One region of the Pseudomonas sp. GGS8 genome, then DNA from elsewhere that is predicted to be linked to it. Evidence: predicted binding sites of a transcription regulator. Region 1 holds the regulator's gene; each other region holds the start of a gene.
What was found. Region 1 encodes FliA, which starts transcription of late flagellar genes. Its sites were predicted from a motif close to CTAAAGTTTNNNNNNNNNNNGCCGNTAA; they were not measured.
Positions count from the first base shown of each region.

Region 1 (4,299 bases):
CAAATCGTCCACATCGTCCTGACCGGACACAACGTCTTCTCTTTTATCGGCATGAATCTGCGGACCTTCACCCTGAGAGAGATGTTTTTGTGGATCTTTTTCAGCCAGCATCGCTTCACGGTCATGTTCGATACCCGCAAAGCGGTCTACCTGACTGGCCATGAGTACGAGCTTGAGCAGGTTGCTTTCAACTTCGGTGACCAGTTGGGTCACACGCTTGATCACCTGACCGGTGAGGTCCTGGTAATCCTGGGCCAGCAGAATGTCGTTGAGGTTGCTCGACACGACGCGGTTGTCTTCACTGCTGCGTGTCAGGAAACCGTCGACCCGCCGGGCCAACTCGCGGAACTCTTCAGCCCCGACTTCGCGGCGCATGAACCGTCCCCAATCCGTGCTCAGCGCCTGAGCTTCGTCGCTCAGGCTGTTGATCAGCGGCGTGGCGTTCTCCACCAGGTCCATGGTGCGGTTGGCCGCGGCCTCGGTCAGCTTGACCACATAGGACAGGCGCTCGGTGGCATCCGTGATCTGAGACACTTCCTCGGCTTGCGGCATGTGCGGGTCAATCTGGAAATTGACGATCGCGCTATGCAGCTCGCGGGTGAGCTTGCCCACTTCCTGATACAGGCCACGGTCACGGGTCTGGTTGAGCTCATGGATCAGTTGCACAGCGTCGCCGAACCTGCCCTTTTCAAGGCTTTCGACCAGTTCGACCGCGTGTTTTTTCAGGGTCGACTCAAAATCGCCCTTTGAAGATTCGATATGCTCCATAGCTCCCCCGTGGCGCAGTTTCTCAACCGATGCGTTCGAAAATCTTCTCGATTTTTTCTTTCAACGCCTGGGCCGTGAAGGGTTTGACCACATAGCCGTTAACACCGGCCTGGGCCGCTTCGATGATCTGCTCGCGCTTGGCTTCAGCGGTCACCATCAGCACCGGCAGATGCTTGAGCCTTTCATCGGCGCGCACCGCACGAAGCAGGTCGATGCCGGTCATCCCGGGCATGTTCCAGTCGGTCACCAGAAAATCGAAGTTACCGCTTTGCAGCATCGGCAACCCGGTCAATCCGTCATCGGCCTCGGCGGTGTTGGTGAACCCAAGGTCACGCAACAGGTTTTTTATGATCCGCCGCATCGTTGAGAAGTCATCAACGATGAGGATTTTCATGTTCTTGTCCAATTCGACCTCCAAGCAGTCTTAAACGCGCCCAGCACCTGGGCGCGCCATTTCAATCAATCCGGCAAAGCACTCAATGACTGTCTGGAGCACAACAGATCGAGACCGGTACGGTTCAACACCACACCAGCTCCATTCGCAGTGTCCCCACACTGCCTTCAGCGCGCTCGCCACTCCCCCAAACGCCCCCGCAAACGGGCCGCGCACTGGCTGTGTAACTGGCTGACCCGAGATTCACTGACCCCCAGGACCTCACCGATTTCCTTGAGATTCAACTCTTCGTCGTAGTACAGCGCCAACACCAGTCGCTCACGCTCCGGCAAATTGGCAATCGCGTCCGCCAGCGCCGCCTGGAAGCGTTCATCTTCCAGATCGCGTGACGGCTCGAGATGAGCACTCGCGCCATCCTCATGCAGCCCTTCGTGTTCGCCGTCCTGCAACAGATCGTCGAAGCTGAATAACCGGCTGCCCAGGGTGTCGTTCAAAATCCCGTAATAATCGTCGAGACTCAATTGGAGTTCGGCCGCAACTTCGTGATCTTTAGCGTCACGGCCGGTTTTAGCTTCAATCGAGCGAATCGCGTCGCTGACCATGCGGGTATTGCGGTGGACCGAACGTGGCGCCCAGTCCCCCTTGCGCACTTCATCGAGCATCGCGCCGCGGATTCGAATACCCGCGTACGTCTCGAAACTCGCGCCTTTGCTGGCGTCATATTTGGTTGATACTTCTAGCAGGCCGATCATCCCGGCCTGAATCAGGTCTTCGACCTGGACACTGGCCGGCAGACGCGCCAGCAAGTGGTAGGCAATGCGTTTGACCAGTGGCGCGTAACGCTCGATCAGCTCGTACTGCGCGTCACGTGCCGACTGCTTGTAGAGGTTGTAACCGCTGGCTGTCATAACACGGGTCCTGCCGTTTGTTGCACGAGGCGCTCGACGAAAAACTCCAGGTGCCCACGCGGGTTGGCCGGCAGCGGCCAGGTATCGACTTTCTGCGCAATGGCCTTGAACGCCAGGGCGCACTTGGAGCGTGGGAAAGCTTCATACACCGCGCGTTGCTTCTGTACCGCCTTGCGCACGCTTTCGTCGTAAGGCACTGCGCCGACGTACTGTAAGGCGACGTCAAGGAAGCGATCCGTGACCTTGGTCAATTTGGCGAACAGGTTGCGGCCTTCCTGCGGGCTCTGCGCCATGTTGGCCAGGACGCGGAATCGGTTCATGCCGTAGTCGCGGTTAAGCAATTTGATCAGCGCGTAGGCGTCGGTGATCGAGGTCGGCTCGTCACACACCACCAGCAAGACTTCCTGCGCGGCGCGCACGAAGCTGACTACTGAGTCACCAATGCCCGCAGCGGTGTCGATCACCAATACGTCGAGGTTGTCGCCGATGTCGCTGAACGCCTGAATCAGGCCGGCATGCTGGGCCGGGCTCAGATGAACCATGCTCTGGGTGCCGGAGGCGGCCGGGACGATGCGGATACCGCCAGGCCCTTGCAATAACACGTCACGCAGCTCACAGCGACCTTCGATCACGTCGGCCAGCGTGCGTTTGGGTGTCAGTCCCAACAGAACGTCGACGTTCGCCAGCCCCAGATCGGCATCCAGCAGCATGACGCGCCGGCCGAGCTCAGCTAGAGCCAGGGACAAGTTCACTGACACGTTAGTCTTCCCGACGCCACCTTTGCCGCCGGTCACCGCGATCACCTGTACGGGATGCATGCTGCCCATGTTATTTCTTTACCTTGTCTTACTTAGACGGAGGCCACATTACTGGCTGCGCGTTCACCATCGGAACAATGCATGGCAGACCATCGATGTAGGTACAAAAAATGTTCATTAATACCTCAGCCAACCTGCTTGGTCGGGCTGTGGTAAATATCAGCGAACATGTCAGCCATGGCTTCTTCGCTGGGTTCTTCCTGCATTTGCACGCTAACGGCGCGGCTGACCAGTTGATGACGACGCGGCAGATGCAAATCATCCGGGATCCGCGGACCATCGGTCAGGTAAGCCACCGGCAACTCATGACTGATAGCCAGGCTCAACACCTCGCCCAGACTTGCCGTTTCATCCAGTTTAGTCAGGATGCAGCCGGCGAGGCCGCAGCGTTTGTAACTGTGATAAGCGGCGGTTAGAACCTGTTTCTGGCTGGTGGTTGCCAAGACCAGATAATTTTTTGATTTGATGCCGCGCCCGGCCAGGCTTTCGAGCTGCATGCGCAGTGCCGGATCGCTGGCCTGAAGGCCGGCGGTATCGATCAGCACCACGCGTTTGCGCAGCAGCGGCTCCAGCGCCTGCACCAGGGATTGACCCGGGTCGACATGGGTCACCGACACATTGAGGATCCGGCCCAGCGTCTTGAGCTGTTCCTGAGCACCGATGCGATAGCTGTCCATGCTCACCAGCGCGATGTTCTGCGCGCCGTACTTGAGCACATAACGGGCCGCGAGCTTGGCCAGCGTGGTGGTCTTGCCCATGCCGGCCGGGCCGACCATGGCAATCACGCCGCCCTCCTCCAATGGCTCGACTTCCGGGGTGGTGATCATCCGAGCCAAGTGCGCGAGCAACATACGCCAGGCCTGACGAGGCTCTTCAATGTCGGTAATCAGCGCCAACAGATCGCGTGACAACGGGCCGGACAGGCCGATGCGTTGCAGGCGACGCCAGAGGTTGGCCTGGGCCGGACGGCTGCCTTGCAGCTGATTCCACGCCAAAGAACCAAGCTGCACTTCCATCAGTTCACGCAGGCTGTTGAGTTCGAAACGCATCGAGTCGAACGCACGCGGATCGACGCCGGTCGCTGCGGCAGGCGCAGGTGCCGGGCGCCGAGGCTCGGCCAGCGTCGGTTCGATCAGCGGCTCGGCGGCGGTCAGCGGCAGGCCGGCGAACAATTGGCGATTGGTGGTGTTGTCGCTCTCGCCATTGCCACGCAGGCTCAGTTCGGCCTGGGCGGTGACGATCCGCGACTGGGTCTTGCGCAGCTCGTCCTCGAGTTCCATGTTCGGAACACGCGGGGCCAGCGCCGACAATTTGTAATCCAGGGCAGCCGTCAGCTCGACACCGCCGGCGATCCGGCGATTGCCAATAATGGCGGCATCAGCGCCCAGCTCATCACGAACCAGTTTCATGG
Region 1 is NZ_JALJWF010000001.1:3,652,773-3,657,071, reverse strand. Features, by position in the region: gene J3D54_RS16525 (protein phosphatase CheZ) at 1-768, opposite strand, end outside; gene J3D54_RS16520 (chemotaxis response regulator CheY) at 791-1,162, opposite strand; gene fliA (RNA polymerase sigma factor FliA) at 1,330-2,070, opposite strand; gene fleN (flagellar synthesis regulator FleN) at 2,067-2,897, opposite strand; gene flhF (flagellar biosynthesis protein FlhF) at 3,014-4,299, opposite strand, start outside.

Region 2 (4,299 bases), 3.2 Mb from region 1:
GCCTTGAACTCGTTGGTCTTGGCACGCAATTGATCGTCCGAAAGGGCCACCATTTGCTCTTCGAAGGCATTGACGAGCTGCACCGTCTTGAGCATGCGTTTGACTTCACGCTCGTTCTTGCTTCCAAAAAGTTTCTTTAACAAAGGCGCAAACATATCGGCAGGATCTTCCACACTAAAGGGATGGAGGGCGGCCCCGTGAGTCGCCCGTGCAGCCCTCATGGCCGCATGCGAACGAGCATTCTACCCGGAAACGATGGTGAGGAAAGTGGCGTTATTCCACGATGCATGCACTGCGCTGTGACGGGGCTCACTTAAAATAAGGGCTTTTTACTGAACTTCAACCCATCGAGGGTACAAGTTACTCGTTGATTTAATGGGTAAAGCGCTCGTAAAGCAATGGGTCGGGACCAGCGGGTGCTTTCTGTTACCATGGCCGTTCTGTTACTTCAGGTGTTCGATCATGGCATTTCGCCCTCTCACGGCCAGAGCACCCGCCGTTCTGCTTCGCGAAGCCAAACCGCTGAAAGCCATCTTTGGCCACGCTCAACGCCTGGGTCATTTACAACGTCTGGTGGAAAGCCAGCTGCAACCGGCCGCCCGCGAGCATTGCCATGTGGCGTCGTGGCGCGAAGGCAGTTTATTACTGATTGTCACCGACGGTCACTGGGCCACCCGCCTGCGCTACCAGCAAAAGCGTCTGCAACGCCAGTTACAGCTGTTCGACGAGTTCGCCAGCCTGACGCGGATTCTGTTCAAGGTGCAGCCGCCCACAGTTCAGCAAGGAGCGGTTGGGCATACCATGGACTTGTCGACGGATGCGGCGGCGACCATTCAGGCGACGGCTGACGGGATTACCGACCCGAACCTGCGGGCGGCCCTCGAACGCCTGGCGGCGCACGCCAAACCCAAGGCATGACATAGCCCCATGTGGGAGCGAGCCTGCTCGCGATAGCGGTGTATCAGTCAACATATGCGTTGAATGTCAGGCCGCAATCGCGAGCAGGCTCGCTCCCACATATTGACTGTGTACACTCGCTAGCGGCGTTTGTTGCCACCAAGCAATGACCCCATCAAACCACGTACCAATTGTCGGCCCAGTTGATTGGCCGCCTGTCGCATCGCCGATTTCAGTGCCTGCCCTGCCGCCGTACCGAGGAATTCCCCGGCCTGTTCGGTGAAACTCGGCTCTTTGGGTGCAGGTTTTCCCGGCGCGGTTTCAGGCTCTGGCGCCAGCCCCTTGCGTCCCATCAGCACTTCATAGGCCGATTCGCGATCGATCGGCTTGTCATAGCGCCCCTTGAACGGCGAACCGGCGATCAGCACCGTACGTTCCGTCTCGGTCAACGGCCCGATCCGCGATTGCGGCGGCGCGACCAATACCCGCTGGACCATGCCGGGCGTGCCCTTGTCCTGCAAGGTGCCGACCAACGCCTCGCCGATCCCCAGCTCAGTCAACACCGACAAGGCGTCAAATGCCGGGTTCGGCCGGAAGCCCTCGGCCACTGCACGCAGGGATTTCTGTTCTTTGGCGGTGAACGCGCGCAAGCCGTGCTGAACACGCAGGCCCAACTGAGCCAGCACATCATCCGGCAAGTCGCCCGGTGATTGGGTGACGAAATACACACCCACGCCTTTCGAACGGATCAGACGGACAACCTGTTCCAGACGATCCTGCAACGCCTTGGGCGTACCGGCAAACAGCAAGTGCGCCTCGTCGAAAAACAGCGCCAGCAGCGGTTTCTCCGCATCACCGCGCTCCGGCAGTTGCTCGAACAGTTCGGCCAGCAACCACAAAAGGAACGTCGCATAGACCTTCGGCGCTTCGTGCACCAGACGGCTGGCGTCGAGCAAGTGAATGCGCCCGCGACCATCCACGGCCGGTTGCAACATGTCTTCCAGTTGCAGCGCCGGCTCGCCGAACAACGCCTCGGCGCCTTGCTGTTCCAGCGTTGCCAAACGGCGCAACAGGGCCTGGCTGGAGCCGGTGGTCATCAGTGCGGCGTCATCGCCCAGCAACTCGGGGTTATCGCGCAGATGATTGAGCAGCGCCTTCAAATCCTTCAAATCCAGCAGTAACAGCCCTTCGCGGTCAGCCACCTTGAACGCGGCATACAGTGCCGACTGCTGACTGTCGGTCAGCTCCAGCAGGCTGCCAAGCAGCAACGGCCCCATTTCGCTCAAGGTGGTGCGCAGTGGATGACCCGATTGACCGTGAATGTCCCACAGGGTTACCGGATAGGCCTGAGGCTTATGGTTCAGCCAGGGCATGCCGGCGATCCGCTCCGCGACCTTGCCTTGAGGGTTGCCGGCGGCGCCCAGGCCGCACAAGTCGCCTTTGATGTCCGCCGCGAATACTGCCACGCCTGCATCGCTGAACGCTTCGGCCAGACGCTGCAACGTAACGGTTTTACCGGTCCCGGTAGCGCCCGCTACCAAACCGTGACGGTTCGCCAGGCGCATGGCCTGGGCGATTGGCTGGCCCGCGAGGTCAGCGCCGATAACGAGTTGCGATGAGTCAGGCATTTTGTCACCCATGGTTAATCTTTGATCCTTCATGGCCGATAACAACCGAGAGACCAGACTGAAAATAGCGTCGGTAATTCCCTAAGGAGAGACGGAAATATCAGCTTACTTTCATCACTGCCCATTTTGCGCGCCTTTGTAAAAGCACGCCCTGGACATTAAGACTTTAGCGGACCCCCAAGCCATGAATAAAAATCTGCGCTTCAGCCATAAAATACTGCTTGCCGCCGCCCTGATCGTTATTTCTGCCTTCGCCTCCTTCACGCTGTACAACGACTATTTGCAGCGCAATGCGATTCGTGAAGATCTGGATAACTATCTCACCGAGATGGGAGACGTCACCGCCAACAACATCCAGAGTTGGCTGGCCGGTCGTATCCTGCTGGTAGAGAACCTCGCTCAAAACATTGCCATCAACCCCGAACAATCCAACGTCGTCAGTCTGCTTGAACAAAATGCTTTGGCATCGACCTTCATGGCCAGGTACCTGGGTGATGCCAGCGGCAACTTCATCAACCGCCCGGACTCCAAGATGCCGGACGGCTACGATCCCAGAGTTCGCCCTTGGTACAAAGGCGCGGAAAACAGCAACGGCTCGACGCTGACCGAACCTTACGTAGATGCGGCGACCGGTCAAACCATCATCTCCATTGCCACCGCTTCGAAAAAATCGGGGAAAAGCGTGGGGGTGGTAGGCGGTGACTTGAGCCTGAAAACCCTGATCGACACCCTGATCGCGCGCGATTTCGGCGGCATGGGCTATGCCTTTCTGGTCAGCGCCGACGGCAAGATCCTGGTTCACCCGGACAAAGCCCTGGTGATGAAGTCCCTGAGCGAGGCGTACCCGAAAAATACCCCACGCATTAGCAGCAGCTTCACTGAAGTGGACGTCGACGGCAAAACCCGCATCGTCTCTTTCACCCCGATCAAAGGCTTGCCGTCGGTCAATTGGTACATCGGCCTGTCGGTGGACAAGGACAAAGCCTTCTCCATGCTCAGCGAATTCCGCGCCTCGGCGGTCGTCGCGACGGTCATTGCCGTGGCCATCATCATCGCCCTGCTGGGCATGCTGATCCGCATCCTGATCCAGCCGCTGCACGTCATGACCCGCGCCATGGAAGACATCGCCGACGGCGAGGGCGACCTGACCAAACGCCTGACCATCCAGAATCAGGACGAATTCGGCATCCTAGGCACAGCGTTCAACCGTTTCGTGGAACGGATTCATACCTCGATCCGCGAAGTGTCCTCGGCCACCGGCCAGGTCAACGAAGTGGCCTTGCGGGTGGTGGCGGCCTCGAACTCGTCGATGTTCAACTCCGACCAGCAAGCCTCGCGCACCAGCAGCGTCGCCGCGGCAATCAACCAGCTCGGCGCCGCCGCCCAGGAAATCGCCCGCAACGCCGCTCAGGCATCGAACCAGGCCAGCGATGCCCGCAGCCTGGCCGAAGACGGCCAGCAAGTGGTGGATCGCAGCATTGCCGCGATGAATCAGCTGTCGAGCATGCTCAGCGCTTCGAGCACCAACATCGAATCGCTGAACAGCAAAACCGTGAACATCGGGCAGATTCTCGAAGTGATCACCAGCATCTCCCAGCAAACCAACCTGCTGGCGCTCAACGCCGCCATCGAAGCGGCACGGGCCGGTGAAGCCGGACGCGGTTTTGCCGTGGTGGCCGACGAAGTGCGCAACTTGGCGCACCGCACACAGGAATCGGCGCAACAGGTGCAGACCATGATCGAGGAGCTGCAAGTCGGCGCCCGCGAATCCGTC
Region 2 is NZ_JALJWF010000001.1:427,621-431,919, forward strand. Features, by position in the region: gene secA (preprotein translocase subunit SecA) at 1-155, opposite strand, end outside; gene J3D54_RS02005 (DUF721 domain-containing protein) at 463-918, shown strand; gene J3D54_RS02010 (helicase HerA-like domain-containing protein) at 1,038-2,525, opposite strand; gene J3D54_RS02015 (methyl-accepting chemotaxis protein) at 2,710-4,299, shown strand, end outside.
Region 2: J3D54_RS02015 (methyl-accepting chemotaxis protein) is a predicted target of FliA. The motif match lies at 2,540-2,567, and genes of this name have one in related genera.

Region 3 (4,299 bases), 2.2 Mb from region 1:
GCGCAAAGGCGCCGCCGCCGACAGCTCGTACGTCGCCAGCCTGTACCACAAAGGATTGAACAAAATTCTGGAAAAAGTCGGCGAAGAGTCGGTCGAAACCATTATTGCCGCCAAGGATGCCGCCATCAGCGGTGACTGCAGCGATGTGATCTACGAGACCGCCGACCTGTGGTTCCATAGCATGGTCATGCTTGCCCAGTTGGGGCAACATCCACAGGCTGTGCTCGATGAACTGGACCGTCGCTTCGGTCTGTCCGGACACGCCGAGAAAGCCTCGCGTCCGTCCGCCTGAATAATTATTAGAGGAACGCAACATGGGCATTTTTGACTGGAAACACTGGATCGTCATCCTGGTTGTCGTGGTGCTGGTGTTCGGCACCAAGAAACTGAAAAACCTCGGCACTGACGTGGGCGAGTCGATCAAGGGCTTTCGCAAGGCCATGAACGACGAAGAGAAACCGGCCGACCCGACTGCGACTCCGGCCCAACCGGTTCCGCCGACCCAGCCACAGGCCACAACGTCTGTGAACCCGCCGCACACCATCGATGTGCAGGCGCAAAAAGTCGAAGAGCCGATCCGCAAAGACTCGTGAGCACTGACTAATGTTTGGTATCAGCTTCTCTGAACTGCTGCTCGTCGGCCTCGTCGCCCTACTGGTGCTGGGCCCCGAGCGCCTGCCGGGCGCTGCGCGCACCGCTGGCCTGTGGGTCGGGCGGCTGAAGCGCAGCTTCAACGCGATCAAACAGGAAGTTGAGCGTGAAATCGGTGCCGACGAGATTCGCCGGCAACTGCACAACGAGCACATTCTGTCCCTGGAGCAGGAGGCGCGGAAGATTTTCACGCCGACTCAGCAGGAGACGACGCCGGTTGAACCTGAGGCGACGCAGACGATTCATGCGCCGGTCGCCGAGGCTGCGCCGGTCACTGCACCGACGGAAACCGCAAAAGCAGCTGAAGCGGCAGCGGTTATCGCGCCGGTCGAACCCGTTCCTCCTGCGGCGGCGTCGACAGCCCCCGCCCCTCATGACCCAACATTGCCGCCGCGAGCCCCATGAGCGATCTCCCCGAAAACGACCAGCACATGCCACTGGTCTCGCACCTCACCGAGTTGCGCACCCGTCTGCTGCGCTGTGTAGCGGCGATTTTCATTATCTTCGCCGGGTTGTTTGCCTTCACCCAGCAGATTTACACCTTCGTCTCCACGCCGCTACGCCAATACCTGCCGGCTGGCGCGACGATGATCGCAACCGACGTGTCTTCGCCGTTCCTCACGCCGCTGAAGCTGACCATGATGGTCTCGCTGTTCCTGGCAATCCCGGTGATCCTGCATCAGATCTGGGGGTTCATCGCGCCTGGCCTGTACAAGCATGAGAAGCGCATCGCAGTGCCGTTGCTGGTCTCCAGCATCCTGCTGTTCTACACCGGCATGGCCTTCGCCTATTTCCTGGTGTTCCCGCTGATCTTCAAGTTCTTCGCTGCTGCCACCCCGGCCGGCGTGGAAATGATGACCGACATCACCAGCTACCTCGATTTCGTCATGACACTGTTCTTCGCCTTCGGTGTGGCGTTCGAAATCCCGGTGGCCGTGGTGCTGCTGGTGTGGATCGGCGTGGTCAACGTCGCCTACCTGAAGAAAATCCGCCCGTACGTGGTCATCGGCTGCTTCGTGGTCGGCATGATCCTGACACCGCCGGACATCTTCTCGCAGACGCTGTTGGCCGTACCGATGTGGTTGCTGTTCGAGATCGGTGTCCTGTTCGGCAGCCTGATCAGCAAACGCAGTGAGCACCCGGACGAAAAACCGGCTGACGATCACAACGACCAGCCGCCAGCGACCCAAGCGTGAACCTGCTGCTCCTCGAGGAGGCCGATTTCATTGCGGCCGACCGGGCGATCCTGCGCGATCGCCGCTTGACCCATATGCAGGAAGTCCATCGCTGTGAAGTGGGTGACAGCATGCGCGTCGGGCGTATCGGCGGGCTGATGGGTGCCGCCGAAGTACTGCGCCTGGACGCCGACGAAGCCGAATTGCGCGTCACCCTCGATCAACCGCCGCCGACCAAGCTGCCACTGACCCTGGTACTGGCCTTGCCACGCCCGAAAATGCTCCGCAGGGTGTTCCAGACCGTGGCCGCCATGGGTGTGCCGCGCATCGTGCTGGTGAACAGCTATCGCGTCGAGAAGAGCTTCTGGCAAACCCCGTTCCTCGAACCTGAGGCGATTCGCGAGCAGTTGATCCTGGGGCTTGAACAAGCCCGGGACAGCGTGCTGCCGGAAGTCGTCATCGAGAAGCGCTTCAAACCTTTTGTCGAAGATCGCCTGCCAGCGATCACCGAAGGCACCCTCGGTCTCGTCGGCCATCCCGGCCACTATCCGCCCTGCCCCCGTGGCCTGGACGAGCCGGTAACGCTGGCCATCGGCCCCGAAGGTGGCTGGATTCCTTACGAAATTGACCTGCTGGCCAAGGCCGGCCTGCAACCGGTGCAGCTTGGCGAGCGCATCCTGCGGGTCGAAACCGCCGTCACTGCGTTGCTCGCACGCCTCTTCTAACCCCAGACACTTACCTTGTGGCGAGGGAGCTTGTCGGATCGCCGCACCGTCCCGCTCGGCTGCGAAGCAGTCGTAAATCCGGTGAATGCGGTCTTGCTGGAAAAAAGCGGTGGCCGCTTCGCGCCCAAGCGGAAGCAAGCTCCCTCGCCACAAGTGTTTACTCGCCTACAGAAGCTCGTCTGCCTGCCGATACAGTCCCCATAAAACCGATTAATGGTCCGAGGGGAGTAGCAGCATGTACCGTTGGCTAGCCGAGAAACTGGGAAATGTAAGCGTCAATCGCAAGTTGAGTGTCGGCTTTGGCCTCGTGCTGCTCATGACTCTGCTGATCACCTTCACTGGCTGGAATAGCCTGGGCAGTGTGATCAGTCGCGCAGACAAGCAGAGTTACATCTCCAATCTCAACGAGTTGGGCAAGGATTTGCGAACTGCCCGTCTCGACTACGAAATGCGCCGTGGCGAACAAGGTCCAGCAGCCGTCAGCGAACTCGTGGGCAAGCTCGATGATGGCATACAGGTTGCTCTCAAAATGTTTGTGCTCCCCGCGAGCAAGGAAATACTCAGTCAACAACTGGCCGCCCTCGGTGAGTACAAACGCGCCTTTGCCGACATGAATCAGGCGACACAGAACCGTGAATCGGCCCGATCCAAGCTCGGCGCCACCGCCGACAACGCTGTGGCCAAGGTGACAGAAGTCGAAAAGTCCTTGCTGCAAGGCGACAGCGTCACTCAATTCAACAGCGTGGTCGAGCTGAGCAAACTGCTCCAGCAAGCACGCTTCCAGGTTCGCGGTTATACCTACAGCGGCAAGGCCGAAGCCGAGCAACCCGCGCTGGATGCCATCGACAACGCCCTGAAGAACCTTGAAAGCCTTCCGGGCAAACTGCCGGAACAACACACCGCCAACCTGCAACAAGCCACCGAATCGCTCAAGGGCTACCGCGTCGCAGTCAGCCAGTTCCGCGACGCGCAGGTGGCCAGCGCCGCCGCCCTCAAGAAGATGGTGGATCAAGAGATCCACTTGAATGACCTGAGTGCACAACTGACCCGCACGCAAACCGACAAGCGTGACCAAGAGACGGCCCAAGCGAAAAGCACGCTGATCATCGTGACCGTCCTGGCGTTAGCATTTGGCTTGCTCGCCGCCTGGGTCATCACGCGGCAGATCGTTGTTCCACTGCAACAGACGTTGGTAGCAGTGGAGCGTGTTGCCTCGGGCGATTTGAGCCATAACCTTGAGGTCACTCGCCACGACGAGCTGGGTCAATTACAAAGCACCCTGCAGCGGATGGTCGTCAGCCTGCGGGAGCTGATCGGCGGCATCAGTGACGGCGTGACCCAAATCGCCAGCGCCGCTGAAGAACTGTCTGCCGTCACCGAGCAGACCAGCGCCGGGGTCAACAGTCAGAAGGTTGAAACCGATCAAGTGGCCACCGCCATGCACGAAATGACCGCCACCGTGCAGGAAGTCGCGCGCAACGCCGAGGAAGCATCCGAAGCCGCCGTCGCCGCTGACCAGCAGGCCCGCGAGGGTGACAGGGTGGTCGGTGAAGCCATCGCCCAGATCGAGCGCCTGGCCCTCGAAGTCGGCAACTCCACTGCCGCCATGGGCGACCTGAAGCGCGAAAGCGACAAGATCGGCAGCGTGCTCGACGTGATCAAATCCGTGGCCCAGCAAACCAACCTGCTGGCGCTCAACGCCGCCATCGAGGCCGCCCGTGCCGGTGAGGCCGGGCGTGGCTTTGCGG
Region 3 is NZ_JALJWF010000001.1:1,451,909-1,456,207, forward strand. Features, by position in the region: gene J3D54_RS06340 (phosphoribosyl-ATP diphosphatase) at 1-292, shown strand, start outside; gene J3D54_RS06345 (twin-arginine translocase TatA/TatE family subunit) at 315-593, shown strand; gene tatB (Sec-independent protein translocase protein TatB) at 604-1,056, shown strand; gene tatC (twin-arginine translocase subunit TatC) at 1,035-1,847, shown strand; gene J3D54_RS06360 (16S rRNA (uracil(1498)-N(3))-methyltransferase) at 1,844-2,551, shown strand; gene J3D54_RS06365 (methyl-accepting chemotaxis protein) at 2,787-4,299, shown strand, end outside.
Region 3: J3D54_RS06365 (methyl-accepting chemotaxis protein) is a predicted target of FliA. The motif match lies at 2,717-2,744, and genes of this name have one in related genera.